DNA from 2 places in the Synechococcus sp. CCY9202 genome. Region 2 is predicted to be linked to the other one. Evidence: predicted binding sites of a transcription regulator. Region 2 holds the regulator's gene; the other holds the start of a gene.
The links. Region 2 encodes NtcA, which controls nitrogen genes in cyanobacteria. Its sites were predicted from a motif close to GTANCNNNNGNTAC; they were not measured.
Positions count from the first base shown of each region.

Region 1: a site for NtcA is predicted at 1,693-1,706, ahead of fmdA (formamidase). Genes of this name have one in related genera too.

Region 1 is NZ_JAYGID010000087.1:330-3,569, reverse strand. Features, by position in the region: gene VB777_RS11815 (anthranilate synthase component I family protein) at 1-136, shown strand, start outside; gene VB777_RS11810 (aminotransferase class IV) at 133-987, shown strand; gene VB777_RS11805 (hypothetical protein) at 1,224-1,610, shown strand; gene fmdA (formamidase) at 1,769-2,974, shown strand; gene VB777_RS11795 (FmdB family zinc ribbon protein) at 3,098-3,240, shown strand, end outside.
Region 2 is NZ_JAYGID010000043.1:45,436-53,840, forward strand. Features, by position in the region: gene VB777_RS06680 (alpha-mannosidase) at 1-1,470, shown strand, start outside; gene psbN (photosystem II reaction center protein PsbN) at 1,538-1,681, opposite strand; gene psbH (photosystem II reaction center phosphoprotein PsbH) at 1,767-1,967, shown strand; gene VB777_RS06695 (TatA/E family twin arginine-targeting protein translocase) at 1,993-2,280, shown strand; gene pth (aminoacyl-tRNA hydrolase) at 2,428-3,063, shown strand; gene VB777_RS06705 (DUF3146 family protein) at 3,131-3,388, shown strand; gene VB777_RS06710 (resolvase) at 3,441-3,908, opposite strand; gene VB777_RS06715 (DUF3084 domain-containing protein) at 3,919-5,154, opposite strand; gene VB777_RS06720 (sulfotransferase) at 5,366-6,196, shown strand; gene ntcA (global nitrogen regulator NtcA) at 6,217-6,951, opposite strand; gene VB777_RS06730 (cob(I)yrinic acid a,c-diamide adenosyltransferase) at 7,280-7,921, shown strand; gene dcd (dCTP deaminase) at 7,921-8,405, shown strand, end outside.

The DNA of each region.
Region 1 (3,240 bases), on a different contig from region 2:
GATCCGTTCGCTGTTCCTGCAGGGCCGCACCCTGCGGGCCCATGCCGGCTGCGGCATCGTGGCCGATTCCGATCCCCACGATGAGGCGGAGGAGCTGGGCTGGAAGCTGGGGCCCCTGCTGGAGGCGCTGGCGTGACCAGCCCGCCTGATCCAACCAGCTCCCCGGCCGTGATCGCCTGGATCGACACCCCCAGCCCCCAGGGCTCCTGGGGCCATCCCGACGGCCTGGCACTGCCCCTCAGCGACCGGGGGCTGCTGCTCGCCGATGGCCTGTTTGAAACGCTGTTGATCGAAGCCGGCCAGCCCCATCTGCTGGCGGCCCATCTGGAGCGCTGGCACCGCTCCGCTGCCCTGCTGGGCCTGGCCCCGCCGCCGGATCAGGCGCGCCTGGTTCCCCTGATCGCTGAGGCTGTGGCGCGCAGCGGCATCAGCAGCGGCGCCCTGCGGCTCAACTGGACTCGAGGCAGCAGCGGCCGCGGCCTCGCCGTGCCTTCGCACAGCAGCCACCGCTTCTGGCTCAGCCTCAGCACCACAACGCCCTGCTTCGAGCCCGTGCGGGTGATCGTGAGCCCCAGCGAAACCCGCAGCGCCACCAGCCTGCTGAGCCGCTGCAAAACCTTCGCCTATGGCTCCGCCATCCAGGCCCGCCGCCAGGCCGAGGCCTCAGGCGCCGACGACGCCCTCTTGCCCAGCAGCGCCGGCGGGTTGTGTTGCGGCACCAGCGCCAATCTGCTGCTGCGGCGCGGCGATCGCTGGCTCACACCGCCCCTGAGCAGCGGCTGCCTGCCCGGGGTGATGCGGCAGCAGGCTCTCCGCCATGGCCTGGCCGAGGAAAGCCCGATCAGCGAGCAGGATCTGGCCAGCGGCGACGGCGCCCTGCTGCTGAACAGCCTCGACTGTCGCCCGATCAGCCGGCTCGGATCGAAGGCATTGCCAGGCGTGAGTCAGGTGGAGCGGTTCTGGCGATTTCTGCTGAGCGATGGATGAGGCAAATCGGGCAACCCCAGCAGAGGGTTGTCATAAGGTCCCAAAAGCTTTTGAGTGACAGCGTGAAGGTTGAGACGGGGGCGCCAGGTCGGCCACACGTACACAAACCAACCCGCCGGCACAGGCAGCGAGGCCTGTGGCGTGCTGTCCCCCCGTTCGTACTCATCCTGGCTGGGATTGGTGCTTGCGGAAGCCCCAGGGAGGTGCCGCTACAGAACGCCAAAGTGGGCGATCCCTTGGTGCAGGTTGAGGGAACCCGCGTGGAGCTGGCCCAGTCGTTTCAGCCCGGTGTATCCAATGGGTTGTACAAAGGGGCGGTGCGGGTGTTCGGAGCCGACCAGCCCTCAGCAGGAAGCCTCTATGCGCTGAATGCGATCTGCAGCATCAAGGACACACCCAACTGGCCGGCCTATGACAATCTTTACGGATACCCCATACAAGAGGTAGGCCAAGCCCGTAGCCTGAGTGGACAGCCCCGCTGGCAAGTTCTTTATCACTTTGACGGTCGGATCGAGGGGACAGGCCCACTCAAACCGCAGGCATGGACTTCTCGACTTAAAGATAATCTCTGCCGCCGCGGCGATTTTGACGACAGCAAGGTGCGCCAACCCCCTGGCACGTGATGCTCGGACCGAGCAGCGGGGCTGCGCAGCAACATCGACGCCGAGCAGAGCCCACTGCTGCCAACCCATTTGCGGCAGTTCAGTATCCGTCGACACTGTTGATCGGGAAGGCCTCGCCTTAGATGAGGTCGATGAAACATCCTCATCCTCAAAATTAAATGCCAAAAACACTCTTCAAGGTTGACCTAACCAAGCCCATGGACCAGCAGGAGATGCCTGGCCATAATCGGTGGCATCCAGAAATCCCTGCCGTCGCGTCCGTCAACCCTGGTGATGTATTCCGGATTGAATGCAAAGACTGGACTGATGGACAGATTAAGAACAATGATGATCCTCAAGACGTTGCCGACGTCAACCTTGAAGTCGTTCATGTCCTGAGTGGGCCTATCTGGGTCAACGGGGCTCAGCCTGGCGACATTCTCGTGGTGGACATCCTGGATGTCGGAGCACTCCAGGGAGATGAGTGGGGCTTCAATGGGATCTTCGCCAAGGAGAATGGAGGCGGTTTTCTCACCGACCATTTCCCCAAGGCCGCGAAGTCGATCTGGGATCTCGAAGGGATCTACACAAGTTCACGGCACATTCCCGGGGTGCGCTTTGCTGGCATCACCCACCCCGGCCTGATCGGCTGCGCCCCCTCCCATGAACTGCTGCGGGAATGGAACCGAAGGGAAACCGAGTTGGTCAACACGGCACCAGATCGCCGAACCTACGGTGCAGGGCTCTCGGGGAGCGAGCCAGTGCTGGCGGCCTTACCGAATCCCAACAGCGCAATTCTGGGCAGCCTGCCGACCGCCGACTTCGAACGCGTAGCCAACGAGGCGGCCCGCACGGTCCCACCTCGGGAGCATGGCGGCAACTGCGACATCAAGAATCTGACCAAGGGGGCAAGGATCTATTTCCCTGTCTATGTGGAGGGTGCAAAACTTTCCATGGGTGACATCCACTTCTCACAAGGCGACGGAGAGATCTCTTTCTGTGGCGCCATTGAGATGTCGGGCTATCTCGATCTGCACGTGGAGATCATCAAAGGGGGTGTAGAGAAGTACGGGATGGTGAATCCCATGTTCAAGACAAGCCCGGTCGAACCGCATTTCACCGATTACCTGGTCTTCGAAGGGATTTCCGTTGATGAGTTTGATGGCAAGCAGCATTACATGGATGTTCACATCGCCTACCGACGCGCCTGCCTTAATGCCATTGAATACCTGAAGAAGTTCGGCTTCACCGGCGAGCAAGCCTACATGCTGCTGAGCTGTGCACCTGTTGAGGGCAGAATCAGCGGAATTGTAGACATTCCAAATGCTTGCTGCACCCTCGCGATCCCAACCTCAATCTTCGAAAAGGACATTTTGCCCTGTTGATGGAGCTTCACTCAGATCACATCGTTGGCCTGCTTGATTGACCAACTATGTGGCGGCCCTAGGGAGACCTGCTTCTAAGCACGTCTCCTTTTTTCTACTCCTGCTCTCCCGATTGGAAGACCGATGCCAGTTTATGAATTCAGCTGCAGTAGTGGCTGCGAAAACTATGAGGTTTGGCGGACCATTGACTCCCGCCAACAAAATACCGACTGCCCAGAATGTGGCGCACAGGGTAGCCGGGTCTTCAGCCCTCCAATGACACTTAC
Region 2 (8,405 bases):
GGGGCTGCAGTGGCGGGGGAGGCTGGGTCGGTTGGCTCGGCCACTGGAGCAACGAGTCAAGATTCGGCGGCGGCCGGCCAGAGGGACGACCAGGCGTCCGACCACACGGCCGAACAGAAGAATGACCAGAGGTGGTGGATCGCCCAGCTCCAGCCCCTGGCTGCGGCCTCTTGCACCGTGCGGTTGCCTGCGGGCCAGTGGAGCCTGCCGGGGCCCGCAGGCGATCAGCCCATCACCAGCCAGCCGGCCGCGTCCGGTGGGGTGTGGGTGCAGCTGCCCGTTCCGGCAGGTGTGACGGCCCTGCCCCTGTGGCGAAGGCCACCGGGGCGAAGCACGGTCGGACCGGACCCCGCCCCGCGCCCTGTCGCCTCCGGTGTCGAGGCGCTAGCCCTGCGGGATCCTGTACGGCTGGAGCCCGATCCGGAACGGGGGAGCGACCGCTGGCGGCTTTCCAATGGACTCCTGAGTGTGGCGGTCGGGCCCGCGGGTGTGGAGCAGCTCTGGGATGCCAGCGGCGCGGCCCAGCTCGCTGCGCCGCTGGCCTGGCGGCGCTATGGCGATCGCGGTGAGTTCTGGGATGCCTGGGATCTGGCGGCCGACTACCGCGACCATCCCCTGCCCTGGATCTGGGACGGGCCGCCGCAGTGGCTGGAGCGGGGGCCCCTCTGCGCGGCGTTCCGCTGGCGGGGCCGCTGCGGTACCAGCCCACTGCGGCTCGATGGGCGCCTGCGCGCTGGCAGCCCCTGGCTGGAGCTCAGCCTCGCGGTGAACTGGCGCCAGCGCCATGAACTGCTGCGACTCGAGGTGCCGCTGGCCTGGCCTGCCGTTCGCTGGGCCACCGACACCAGCGGCGGCGTGATCGAGCGTCCAGCCGAGCCCCAGACCAACCGCGAGCGCAGCCGCTGGGAAGTGGCGGCGATCGGCTGGCTGGCGGCGATCGGTGCCTCGGCTGCTGGGGGGGGCGAGCCTGGGATGGCGGTGCTCCTCGATGGACCTCAGGGGGTATCGGCCAGCCAGCAGGCGCTGGGGGTGTCGTTGCTGCGGGGCCCCACCTGGCCCGATCCATCCGCCGACAACGGCTGGCAACGCCAGCAGCTGGCGCTGATGCCCTGCGCCGGAGGCTGGCGCCGCGGAGGAGTGCCGGCGGAGGCCCTGCGGCTGCGCGAGCCCCTCTGGGGGCGCCCCACGGCTACGGCCGGAGCCCCCAATCCGCCACCCGGTTTTCCCGCCCTGGCCGAAGATCTGCAGATGATTGCCTTGGCGCCCGATCCGGAGCTCGGCGTGGTGCGCCTCACAGTGCAGAACCTGGGCCCTTGCCGGCGCTGGCTCGATGTCGGGCCCGACTGGCAGCTGCTGGAGCGGGGCGACGGTCTGTTTCAGCCGCTGCCGCAGGAAACGGGAGATTGGGTGCAGGCAGCGGTGCTGGGGCCCTGGGAGTTCGGCTTCTGGCGAATCCGCCGGCGGGCCTGAAGGTCAGGGTTGGCGCTGAGCTGAGAACTGCACTGGCGACACCGGTGACGATTCCGGGAACCGGTGTTCAGTCCTCGTGATCGTCGAAGGGATCGGTGAGTTGCTTCGAGGGCGGCCCGAAGGCCTGGTAGACGCCGAAGCCTGTGAGGGCCAGTAACACTGCCAGCACGGTGAGGGCAATGGAGAGGGCGGGCGAACCTGTGGATTCCATACGAGTCTCGAAAGCTGTCGCAGGCGGCCCTGGTGTGACCTTTAGAGTACCCGTCACGATTCCTTGATCGAGAGGACTGAGCTCCATGGCCCAACGCACCCCCCTCGGAAATCTGCTGCGACCCCTGAATTCCGAATACGGCAAGGTCGTTCCCGGCTGGGGCACCACCCCGGTGATGGGGGTGTTCATGCTCCTCTTCCTGGTCTTCCTCCTCGTGATCCTGCAGCTCTACAACAAGTCGCTCCTGCTCGAGGGCATCACCGTCAACTGGAACGGCGTCGGCTGATTCCTGACCCAGCCGCATTTCCTGCATGAATTTCTTCGGTATCGGCTTGCCCGAACTGGCGGTGATCGCCGCTATTGGCCTGCTGGTGTTCGGGCCCAAGCGGCTGCCTGAACTGGGCAAAACCCTGGGTCGGACGCTCAAGGGTTTTCAGTCGGCCTCCCAGGAGTTTGAGAAGGAGTTCCGCTCCGCGATCACCACCGAGCCGGAGCCGTCTGCGTCACCGGCGCTTCCTGAGGGGTCTGCGCCTGCAACGGCCAGTGGAGAGGTTGGGTCTGCCATGGCCAGTGGGGAGTCAGCCACGCCAATGGCCTGAAGCCTTGCCACTCCTTGTCACAAGCCTTTCGAAAGGTTGTGCTGTCTTCTCGAGGGGCTGAGCGGTGTTGCCCATCCCCCGCGCCGTAGCCTCGGGCAGACCTTTTCGGGGGATGTTTCCCTGCAATCCGTGAGTCCAACGCCTCCGGTGACCACTGAGACCACGCTGCCGGGAGTGGACCTGCGGCTGCTGGTCGGCTTGGGAAATCCGGGTTCTAAATACGTCGACACGCGTCACAACGTGGGCTTTATGGCCCTCGAACGCCTGGCACGCCAGGAGGGCGTCGGGTTTCGCCAGCAGGCCAAGCTTCACGGCTTGCTGGCGGAGGTGGGCCATGGCGATCGGCGCCTGCGGCTGCTCATGCCGCAGACCTTCATGAACGACAGTGGACGCTCGATTCGTGCAGCCCTCGACTGGTTCGACCTGAAACCCTCCCAGATGCTGGTGGTGGTGGACGACATGGATCTGCCCTTCGGTCGTCTGCGCCTGCGTGCCAGCGGAAGCGCCGGTGGACACAACGGCCTGCGCAGCACGATCCAGCACCTCGGCGCTCAGGAGTTTCCGCGGCTGCGCATCGGCATCGGCGCTCCAGCGGAGCATCCCGTCGAGCGCCGGGCCCGCACGGTGTCCCACGTGCTGGGGCGCTTCTCGGCGGACGAGCAGCCTGGCCTGGCCGCAGTGCTCGATGAGGTGGTGGCCGGCATCGACCTGATCCGCCGGCTCGGGATCGAGCGGGCCGGCAACCGCCTGAACAGTTTTTCGCTTCAGGCTGCGGCAGCCTGATGTCTGCCATGGGCTTTTGTCAGCCTTGATCTGCCTGTCGTGAGCCCTTCGCCGTGATGTATCCCTCGTGAGCCGCCTGCCCGCCACCACCGCCCAGCTGCGGGTCCTGCGCCAGAGTTTCAGCCAGCGGGTGCTGGAGGGTGAGGTGTCCGCCGGCGGGTTCCAGTGGACCTTCTGCTGGGCCTTCGATCGTGGTGAACTCAACGTGGAGCCCTCCCTGGGCCGCGCCCTGATCCAGGATGCTCTGCTGCGCTTTCTGCTCCAGGCCGATTACCAGCTCGAGGCCGGCGGCGACTACGCCTTCACCGTGCGCGCCAGTCTCTGAAATCGGGCTGGGCATCCCGGGCTCAGCGCGGAGCCGGACCTCCCCTTCTGGATCAGGAGCGCGGCAGGGTTCGACCCAGGAACCGTTCGAGCAGCAACTGCGCCACCACATCATCCCAGTCGCGGGGCGGCTGCCGCAGCCCTCGGGGCAGGCAGCGCCGCCAGCCCCGAGGCGGGAACAGCTCCCAGAAACGCTGCCGCGCCGCCAGGGTGCTGCCATGCTCCTCCACCACATGCACAGCAGCGATCGTCGCGAGTCTTGTCTGCCAGTGCCGGCAGCCGGTGCCGTTGCCCAGCACGATCTCAGCCACCAGCCCCTCGGCGCACCAGCTGTTCAGTTGGTGCCAGGTCGCTTCCGGGGTCAGCACCGCCGCCGCCACAATCCGCTGCCCCGTGGCATCGGTGCACACCAGGCCGCACTTGCAGCGGCCCGGATCCAACCCCGCCAGTCCGGCTCGCTGCTGCGGTGCATCGCCGTGAGGGATTCGATCACTCGGCTCGGGTGAGGCGTGGGTGGCCATGGCACGGCGTTCAGGGGCGTCCGTTGCGTGGCCGGATCCAGCGGAGCTCCACCACGATCGGATCGGGAGTGTCGGCATCCTGCACGGCCACGGCTTCCAGCTGGGCCGCCTGATCTTCCGGTCGCTCGCTCAGGGAGCGGGCCAGCTGGTTGAGCAGGGCCGCGTCGAACTGCAGGCCATCGGTGATCGAACCCTGGCGCTGCACCTTGGCGTAGGCGGCAGCGAGCAGCAGGTTCAGCCGGCTGTTGACCTGCTGGGGGCTGTGCACCTCCGGTTCGAGGCTGGTGGTGGCCAGCACGTCGCCCGCCCGCGCCACGGGGCGGTTCGGCCGCAGGTCTGGAAAGGCCAGCACCTGCTGCTCACCGCGCAGCACGTTGGCGGCCGAGAGCAGGCTCACCACCCAGGAGCCGGGGCGGGCCAGCAGAGTCTCCAGTTTGGCGATGTCGTTCCTTGGCACCAGAAGGATCTGGCGGTCCGGCGGCTCCCCCGGCAGCACCCGCTGGAACGCGAGCCGGTTGGCCTGCTGCAGCAAGGTGTTGATCACGTCCCGGGCCTGTTCCGGTCGCTCCAGAGTCACCTTGGCGGTGGCCAGGGGCTGGCCGCTGCTGATCACCACATCGCCGCGGCGCAGGGCGATGATCTTGGTTTCAAGGCCCTGGAGTTCCTTCTCCCCTTCCTTGATCTGCTCCTGCACCGCCGCCAACTCGGTTTCGGTGCGGCGGATCTCCTGGTCCCGGTTAGCCACATCGCGGCTGAGGCGATCGCGCTCGGCCTCCAGCCGGGCACGCTGCTGCTGCAGGGGCAGCAGTTCGCGCCGCAGTTGTTGCAGCCGCTTCTCCGCTTCATCCCGCTGGGCCTGGGCCCGTTTTCGCTCCCCTTCCACCCGCTTGGTGGCCGCCTGGGCTCGGCGGCTGGCCTGCTGGGCGGTGGCGCTGGCGGCCTGGGCACCGACCAGGTCGCGGCGGCTGCGTGCCAGATCGTCGCGGCTCTGCTGCAGCCTCTGCTCCAGCTGGTCCAGTTCGAACAGGCCCACCCGCAACCTTTGGCTCACCAGAAGCATCAGGCCCAGGGACATGGCACTGATCAGCGATCCGGTGAGCACCGTGATCAGCACGGCGGTGCGGCGCGGTCGCAGGTTGAACAGGCTGAGGCGCGCCTTGCCCACGCGGCTGCCGAGCCGATCACCGAGGGTGGAGAGCACGCCGCCCAGCACCAGCAGGACCAGGATCAACAACCAACCCGTCATCGCTGCCTCACCACGCCGTCGTTCCGCTGTCAGCCTTCGGATCCGGGGGATCCGAAGGCTGCATCCTGCAGCACAGACCCCGTCGTCCGGCACGGTGCGGACAGTCTGGGGAGGCGTCCCGCCGGGTCTGATCCTTGGCCTGTTCCGATGTCTGTGGTCCGGTCGGTGCTTCTGGGTCGTTTAATGTCTGGCCCGCCCGGCTTGCACCGCGATGGTTCCGGACTTCATGGTGATCGGGGCCCAGCGTTCCGGCACCACCTGGCTGCACAGGGTTCTCAGCCAGCATCCGGATCTGTGGCTCACGCCGGTCAAGGAGCTCCACTACTTTGACAAGCCCCAGATCCGCTTCGGCGTGTTCGACGCCGATGAGCGGCGACGCGCCAGGTTCTGGGACCTGAAGCGTTTCGCCCGCGATCCCCGCTGGTTCGGCCGCTACTGGTTCCTGCCGCGCAGTGATGCCTGGTATTGCCGCCTGTTTGGTCAGGGACGTCGCCAGGGCAAGCGGGTCGGCGAGATCACCCCCGCCTACGCCACCCTGGAGCGGCCGGTGTGGGAGCGGATGCAGCGTCTGGCACCGGAGCTGAGGCTGGTGTTCGTGATGCGCGATCCCGTGCTGAGGGTCTGGTCGGCGATCCGCAACCGGGTCCGCAAGGGCCAGTTCGACGGTGAGGCCGACATTGCCGCTCTGCTGGAGCAGGCCCGCATGCCCGGGGCCGTGAGCCGTTCCAACTACCTCCGCACCATCGAGACCGTCGAGGCGGTGTTCCAGCCCGCTCAGTTGCACTGCTGCTTTTTCGAACAGCTCAGCAGTGATCCTGCAGCCTTCGCCGACGACCTGTTCGACTTTCTGGCCGCGCCCCCTTTGAACGAGCGACTGCGTCTGCCGCCGGCCGTCAACGTGGCCGCCGGCGGCCGGGAACCCCCCCTGGGCTTTCAGCGGGAGATGGCGCGCGACTATCTACCGATGGTGGAGCGTCTGGCAGAGCGTTTCGGTGCCGTGCCGCAGGGCTGGCTGGATCGCTACCGCAATCTGCTCAGCTGACCTGGTTGGAGTGGAGGCGGTCAGCTGAAGCGTTTGGCCAGGGCGATCGGGTCGAAGACCGTGATCTTCTTGCGATCCACCTGCACCAGCCCGTCGTTGCGCAGGTCGCCCAGCAGCCGCGTGATCGTCACCCGGGTGGAGCCGATCGCCTCGGCGATCGCCTGGTGGGAGAGGCGCAGGTCGATCGTGATCCCCTCCTGACTGGGCACACCGAAATCGCGGCAGAGCACAAGCAGAAAGCTCACCAGCCGGGAGGACATGTCCCGGTGGGTGAGGGTTTCGATCATGGTTTCGGTCTGCAGGATGCGGGAGGACAAGCCCTGCAGCAGCAATAGCCCGACGCTGGCATCGCGCTCAATGGCCTGGCGGACCGAGGTGGCGGGAGCGGTCACCATCTCCACGCGGGTGAAGGCGATGGCGTGATAAAAGCGATCGGATCGCTGCCCGGTGAGCAGCGACAGCACACCGAACAGACTGTTTTCCCGCAGCAGTGCCACGGTGATTTCTTCACCGGATTCGTAGACCCGCGATAACCGCACGGCGCCGCGACGCAGCAGATAGACCCGTTCGGCCGGATCTCCGGGAAAGAAAATGGTTTTGCCACGCTCCACGGTCTCGACGCTGCTGCCGCCGAGACCGCGCATCACTTCGAGAAGGGTGGCTCCGGCTCCGCCGGACACACCCGACCCGGTGCCAGCGGAGCCGCTGGGGGGAGGGGGGGCGTAACGGCTGAAGCCGCGAGTAGCGCCGACCATGACGGCGGGGCAGGAACTGGGAAGCTACGGAGCGACCCTGCTCTTTCTTGTAGCAACCAACACGGTTGCTGTCAGGGCCTCCGCTTCCGCTCCCGCTCGCCAGCCCCTGGCGCTCTGGGCCTGTGCGGCTGTTGACGCCTGTCGCAGCCTGTGCCGCCGTTTCCGCGAAACCGTCTGTTCCCACCAGGGATGGTGTTTGTGGCTTGTCCAGGGCGCAGATGCCGCTACATTCAGGTTTCAGCGCAGCGTCCGATCCCATCGCTTCGGTCCCTGTCCAGGTCGGCCGGAATGATCCGCTCGCCCGGCCCCATCGCCCTCCGGGATGTCCATGACCGCCAGTCTTGCCAGCCCCCAGGGCAGCCATCGCCCCTCCCAGCGGGGTGACATCTCTGTCCGGGGTCAGCGGCTGGAGGCCCGGCCTGAGCAGCGAACTGACCCTGTCCGCCCAGCGACTCGCGCTGTAGTGCCCCTTCGGCCCGTGCCTCAGGCCGAAGGGCTGCTTCAGGTGCACACAGCCCCTTTCCGCGGCAGCTTCGGCGCCGTGTTCAGCCAGGCCCTGCGCACGGCGGGTCTGGGCAGTCGCGTCCTGGTGAGTCAGTTTCTCAAAGGTGGCGTGGATCAGGGGCTGGGCCGCAGTCTCTGGCTTTGCGGCCGCCTGCAGTGGCTGCGGCCGGCGGTGCCCGCCTGCCTTGCGGCTCCCCTGCAGGCTGAAGCCGAGCAGGACCTTGCCCTGGCGGCTGTCCGGGAGGTGTGGGATTTCAGCCGCCAGCAGCTGCTGGCGGGCGCCGTGGATCTGATGGTGCTTGATGAACTGGGGCTGGCGATCGAGCTGGGTTATCTGTCTCTTCTGGATGTCACCGAGGTGCTGGAACAGCGGCCGGCTCAGCTGGATGTCATCCTGACGGGCCCGGCGATGCCCGCCGCTCTGATGGCCATGGCCGATCAGGTCACCCAACTGCGCCGCGGCTGATGCTCAAGAACGACCGCTGGATCAAGGAGCGGGCCGATGCCGGCATGATCCAGCCCTTTGAGGGCCATCTGGTGAGGCATCTCGAACCCGAGACCTCCAGCGCGCCGGTGCTCAGCTTTGGTTGTTCCTCTTATGGCTACGACCTGCGTCTGTCGTCGCAGGAGTTTCTGATCTTTCGCCATGTCCCCGGCACGGTAATGAACCCGAAGCGGTTCAATCCAGCCAATCTGGAGCCGGCCCCCCTGCATGAGGACATCGATGGCGCCTTTTTCATTCTGCCGGCCCATTCCTATGGCCTTGGCGTTGCGATGGAGAAGCTGAGGGTGCCGCCCAACATCACGGTAATTTGCCTGGGAAAGAGCACTTACGCCCGGCTTGGCATCATCGTCAACACCACACCCGCTGAAGCGGGGTGGGAGGGCCATCTCACGCTTGAATTCAGCAATTCTTCCGGCGCAGATTGCCGCATTTATGCCAACGAAGG